2 regions of the Macrococcus epidermidis genome follow, and region 2 is predicted to be linked to the other one. Evidence: riboswitches for the same ligand, from Rfam matches in the RefSeq annotation. Region 2 holds a riboswitch; the other holds the start of a gene.

Region 1 (3,216 bases), 150 kb from region 2:
TGTAATACCAGATACAATTGCTGGTAAACTTTCAGGAATTAATACTTTTTTAATTAATGTCCATGTATTTGCGCCCATTGATTCAACAGCTTCGATTACACCTTTATCTATCTCTTTCAATCCAATTTCAACAAGACGTGCGTAGAAAGGTGCCGCACCAATAATTAAAGCTGGCAGTGCTCCTTTTACTCCACTGATTGTCTGCATGATTAAATTTGTAAATGGAAATAGCAATAAAATCAAGATAATAAATGGGATTGCTCGGAATAAATTGACGATAAAAGCTGTAACACTATAAAATACACGTGCTGCTTTTGACTTACTGCGAGAAGTTAAGAACAATATAATACCGATAATTAACCCAAATATAAATGTGAATATTGCAGAAATAAAAGTCATTGATAAAGTTTCAACGGTTGCAGTCCATACATCTGCCCATACCACATTTTTCATGCTTAACATATCTGTCAATGTTTTAATAAAATTATCCATGTCTTTCTACCTCCATCTCAACACCATGGCTTTTTAATTCTTCAGCGATAGGTTGAAGTGATCCGTTAACTTCTTTAACATGAACAATTAAATTACCGAAAGATCCTGATTGAGTATGTTTAACATTTCCTGCTAAGATATTCATCTCGATGCCGTACTTCTTAATTACTTTACTTACGATAGGCTGGCCAGTTGAAGAGCCAACAAATTTTAATTTCAGGATACTGCCATGTGGATATGCTTGTTTAATCTCTTCGATTGAAGTCTCAGTTTCATTATCCTGGATATCATCACGTACAAAACGTTTTGTGATAGTTGTTTTTGGATTATTAAATACTTCTATCACTGATCCTTCTTCAACCACTTTCCCTAACTCCATTACAGCTACTTTGTGACAGATCTTGCGGATAACTTCCATCTCATGGGTGATTAAAATTATGGTTAAGTTCAACGTTTTATTGATATCAACTAATAGTTCTAGAATTTCATCTGTCGTCTGTGGATCTAAAGCACTCGTTGCTTCATCACAAAGTAAAACGTCAGGATCATTACTTAATGCACGGGCAATACCTACACGTTGTTTTTGCCCTCCTGACAATTCTGATGGATAAGCATTTTCTCTGCCTTCTAATCCAACAAGTTTAATCAAAGATTTCACTTTAGGACTAATGTCGCTCTTTTTAACGCCGGCTATTTCAAGAGGTAATGCAATATTGTCATATACCGTTCTACTCCAAAGTAGGTTAAAATGCTGGAATATCATTGATATTTTTTGACGTTCTTTATTCAGTTGCTGCTTTGACAGTTTATTGATGGTACTGCCATTTACAATCACGTCACCACTCGTCGGTAATTCTAATCCGTTAAACATTCGAATTAATGTACTTTTCCCGGCACCACTGAAACCAATAATACCGTAAATCTCACCGCTTTGAATTTCAAGATTTACGTTATCGACAGCTTGTATATTTCCTTTTTTTGTTGTAAATGTCTTTACAACATTGTTTAATGTAATCAAATTTGGCCTCCTAACAAAAAAACGTCTCTCCTATGTGAACATAAGAAAGACGATAATTATCTATTTTCGACTCTCTCATCTTCTAAAGTTAATATAACTTTATGTGAATTGGCACCATGTCATTATTGACGGTTGCCGGGTTTCATAGGGCACATCCCTCCACCACTCTGGATAAGAGTTTATTTAGTTGTTTTATGAATATGTTCTTTATCTTAAGTCAATTTGAAGTATTCGTCAACAGTAAATTTAAATTTTCATACAAAGTTGTTACGGACTCAAATTGATAAGAAATATTTTCGACTATCCCATTACGAATAAACAATAGCACAGGTACACTTTTTATTTCATAATACTGACTTAAATTTTCATAATAATTTAAATCAATTTTTATAACGGGTATATTTAGAGATGCAGCAGTAATATCTAACATCTTTTCTGCAAGCTTACATGTACCACAAAACGGGGTATATCCAAATAGAATAAATGGTTGATCTGAAATTTCAAATTGCAAAAGCTGATTTAAGTTCATATTGCGCGGGCTTACCTTTCCATATCAATTGTTGTTTTACATCAAACTGATGTTTCATCATCGTTCTTGCTAAATAATCTAGTGGACAATTACCCACCTCACCGTATTTCGGATCAATATGAATATGATTACTTTCACTCACATGGCGTTTAAACCAAGATCTAATTTTACGTCCAGCTTTATCACTATCGGTCATAATATAAACTTTATGATGGTACAAATCTTCAATCATATCATCCAGTTTTCCGATACCCATCGTGCCATTGGTGCATATAATATGTACAGGTTCCGTTAATACTTCTTGTAATCTTAGTTTGTCACGCTTTCCTTCTACAACGATAACTTTAGTAATTACAGACATGTCCATCACCTTTTTATCATATTGTATTCAGTTTTAGCAATTTGATAATAAAAAAATTCCTTGATAAATTATTATCAAGGAAATTATACCATTTATGCGTTAATCATTTCATCATATTGTGCTTGATCCATTAATTCTTCAAGTGCAGCATCGTCAGCTTCAACTTTAATCATCCAAGCTTGATCCATTGCTGATTCGTTTACTAATTCAGGAGAATCTTCTAATTCAGAGTTAACTTCAATAACTTTGCCTGAGATAGGAGCATATAATTCAGATACAGTTTTTACTGACTCAACGCTACCAAAAGGAGCACCAACTTCGATTTCATCTCCAACTTCTGGTAATTCAACGAATACGATATCCCCTAATTCAGATTGTGCGAAATCTGTAATACCGATTGTTTTAACATTATCTTCTGATTTTACCCATTCGTGATCTTTTGAAAATTTTAAGTTTGACATTATAAACCCTCCGTTTAATTAAAGTACTATCACTATAATAATGACACATTGTAAGCGTTTATTCAATCATTTTTATAACCAAGTATCGCTATATTCTTTTTCTTTAAAGCCTAAAGTAATTTTATTGCCATTAACAGCTAACGGTCTTTTAACTAACATACCATCTGAAGCAAGTAATTCAAACTTTTCATCATCTGACTTTTCGCTTAATGTTTCTTTAAGGTTTAATGCTTTAAATTTAGCACCCTGTTTATTGAAAAGCGCATCAACATCAACATTTGTCTGCTCTACAATCGCTTTAAATTCAGCAGCCGTGGGAGTAAGTTCAACGATATGGATAGGTTCAAAACTAACG
Region 2 (3,216 bases):
GTTAGAAGAGATTGGTCGAATGAGCGATGGAGATTCTGTTAAGATGGGCATGTTCTATATATCTGACCGTGATATTGTAAAATCTTTAATCAATGCAAGTAAACGTGGTGTTGATGTGCAGTTGATATTAGATGTGAACAAAGAAGCATTCGGTAAAGAAAAACCGGGCATTCCGAATAAACCTGTAGCGCATGAATTAATTGCAAAGTCAGATGATAACATCAAGATTAAATGGGCAGTGAGTCATGGCGAACAGTATCATGCGAAATTTACATTACTTGAGGATAAGGATAAGCATAAATCGACTTTAATTTTAGGTAGTGCGAATTTAACAAGACGTAATGTCGGTGACTTAAATCTAGAGACGGATGTTATGATTTCTGGACAATCGAGCTTACCAGTATTTACTAAGATTGATCAGGATTTTGATGCGAAATGGGATAATACATATGCGCATGTGACAGATCATTATGATGTAAAGAAGGATCCTTCATTCTTAAAATCCGTGATTTATCGCATTCAGGAGTTTAGTGGATTATCAAGTTTTTAATAATAGTATTTGATGGCCGACAAACTGGATTTATCGGCCAAGAATCCACAAAATTAGAGGAAAATCGAAAATGATGGCCGATAAACTGGATTTATCGGCCAAGAATCCACAAAATTAGAGGGAAATCAAAAATGATGGCCGACAAACTGGATTTATCGGCCAAGAATCCACAAAATTAGAGGAAAATCGAAAATGATGGCCGACAAACTGGATTTATCGGCCAAGAATCCACAAAATTAGAGGGAAATCGAAAATGATGGCCGATAAACTGGATTTATCGGCCAAGAATCCACAAAATTAGAGGAAAATCGAAAATGATGGCCGACAAACAGCATTTATCGGCCAAGAATCCACAAAATTAGAGGGAAATCAAAAATGATGGCCGACAAACTGGATTTATCGGCCAAAAAAACCATCTCAAAATTTTTTTAAAAATTGTGTTGACAGATATTTTGATTCACTGTAACATGTAAAACAACTTAATAAATATTTTATCAAGAGAGACAGAGGGATATGGCCCGATGAAGTCTCAGCAGCGGACTCTAATTTAGAGCACTGTGCTAATTCCATCAAGCTCACGCTTGGCAGATAAATTCGGACGTGTAACGTGCATTTAGCTACCAGCTGAGTGCACGTTTTTTATTTTGGGAGGAGAAAAAATGGGAATCATTGAAATTGATCACGTGACTAAAACGTATCAAACAAAGAAAGGTCTGATTAATGCGCTAGATGATGTATCGCTTTCAATTGAGAAGGGTCAAATATACGGTATTGTTGGATATTCAGGTGCTGGGAAATCTACTTTACTCAGATTAATTAATCGACTTGAAGCACCATCTTCTGGTTATGTTTATGTCGAAGGTAGAGATATCGTTGGATTAAAAGAGAAGGATTTACGTAAACAGCGTCAAAATATCGGCATGATATTTCAGCAGTTTAATTTATTTAAAGCAAAGACTATCAGTGATAATATTCGTTATCCTTTAAAGCTAACGAAACAATATACTAAAGCTGAAATCGAGCAGCGAGTAGACGAATTACTGGCATTTGTCGGTCTTGCTGATAAGAAAGACGATTACCCAAATCAATTATCCGGTGGACAGAAGCAGCGTGTAGGTATTGCAAGAGCGTTAGCAACAAATCCTGATATATTACTTTGTGATGAAGCAACAAGTGCGCTGGATCCTGAAACGACAGATGAAATATTAAACCTGTTAAAAGATATCAATGAAAAGCTTAATATCACGATAGTGATTATTACCCATGAGATGGAAGTTGTGAAATCAATTTGTGATGAAGTGGCTGTAATGGAAAAGGGCAGAGTGGTTGAGAGTAACAAAGTATTTGAACTATTTACTACACCTGTTCATCCAACAACAAAGCGTTTTGTGCATAGTGTACTAAATGATGACATTCCTAAAGATATTAATGTTACGAATCGTAAACTATATCGCTTTATCTTTAATCATGAGCAAATTCTTGAGCCGGTATTGAGTAAGATTGGTAGAGCAAATCATGTTGATTTTAACATTTTGTATGGCGGTATAACCGAGTTAACTGATAGATTATTTGGTAATTTATTAATTGAAGCAGTTGGTGATGTTCAAAATATTCAAAGTGCCTTATCAGAAATTACACAGCACGGCATAGAAATAAGGGAGGTAGAAGGATTTGAAAACTGATTTAAGTACATTCTGGCCAGTAATATTAGAGCACACGATCAGTACACTCATCATGGTAGCAATTACTTTAGTGCTGGCTACACTGATTGGTTTACCGTTAGGCATACTGCTCTATGCAACTGGTAAGGGTAATATTTTAGAAAATAAAGTGTTAAATACAATTTTGAATGCAATGATCAATACGATTCGACCGATTCCATTTATTATTTTCCTCGTAGCACTGATTCCGATTACAAGATTTTTAGTAGGTACATCTATCGGAATCTGGGCAGCGATATTTCCGATGACGTTAGCTGCATCATTATCTATTGCACGTGTTGTGGAAAACAATATCGTTTCAGTAGATCGAGGTGTAATTGAAGCGGCACAATCTATGGGGTCAAGTAAATTTGATATTTTATTCAAAGTATTAATTCCGGAAGCAGCAGGAGCACTCATTCTAGGCTTAACATTTACTACCGTATCACTCATCGAGTTCTCTGCAGTAGCAGGTCTAGTTGGTGCTGGTGGTATAGGATATCTCGCTTTTACATATGGCTACCAGCGTTTTGACGTTGCAGTCATGTTTATTACAGTTTTAATTTTGATTGTCTTAGTACAAATCACACAATTTATTGGTAACAAAGTAGCAAGCATATATACAAGTCGTTTATAAAAAAAGGAGAATGAAAAGATGAAAAAATTATTCGTATTATTTTTGAGTTTAATCGTAGTGCTAGCAGCATGTGGTAGTAAGAAAGATGAAAAGACAGTTAAGATCGGTGTAACTGGCGTAGACTCTAAAGTCTGGGAAGTTGTTAAGAAAGAAGCAGAGAAAGATGGCATAAAAATTGAATTTGTTGAATTCCAGGATTACACTGCACCAAACAATGCGCTTGCAGAAGGTGAAATTGATTTAAATGCATTCCAGCATTTCGCTTTCCTTGATCAGTTTAAAAAAGACCATAATTTAAAATTATCTGTAGTAGGTACAACAGTATTTGC

What was found. A riboswitch is a leader RNA that binds a small molecule or an ion and turns the genes downstream of it on or off. The one in region 2 is predicted to bind S-adenosylmethionine.
Region 1: it holds a riboswitch for S-adenosylmethionine, as region 2 does, so the genes downstream of both, KFV12_RS04205 (methionine ABC transporter ATP-binding protein) here and KFV12_RS03390 (methionine ABC transporter ATP-binding protein) in region 2, are expected to answer to the same signal.

What each region holds. Positions count from the first base shown of each region.
Region 1 is NZ_CP073819.1:775,192-778,407, reverse strand. It holds gene KFV12_RS04210 (methionine ABC transporter permease) at 1-492, opposite strand, end outside; gene KFV12_RS04205 (methionine ABC transporter ATP-binding protein) at 485-1,510, opposite strand; SAM riboswitch class I at 1,583-1,688, opposite strand; gene KFV12_RS04200 (thioredoxin family protein) at 1,728-2,039, opposite strand; gene KFV12_RS04195 (toprim domain-containing protein) at 2,011-2,400, opposite strand; gene gcvH (glycine cleavage system protein GcvH) at 2,493-2,861, opposite strand; gene KFV12_RS04185 (Spx/MgsR family RNA polymerase-binding regulatory protein) at 2,934-3,216, opposite strand, start outside.
Region 2 is NZ_CP073819.1:621,082-624,297, forward strand. It holds gene KFV12_RS03385 (phospholipase D family protein) at 1-550, shown strand, start outside; SAM riboswitch class I at 1,039-1,145, shown strand; gene KFV12_RS03390 (methionine ABC transporter ATP-binding protein) at 1,216-2,232, shown strand; gene KFV12_RS03395 (methionine ABC transporter permease) at 2,222-2,887, shown strand; gene KFV12_RS03400 (MetQ/NlpA family ABC transporter substrate-binding protein) at 2,906-3,216, shown strand, end outside.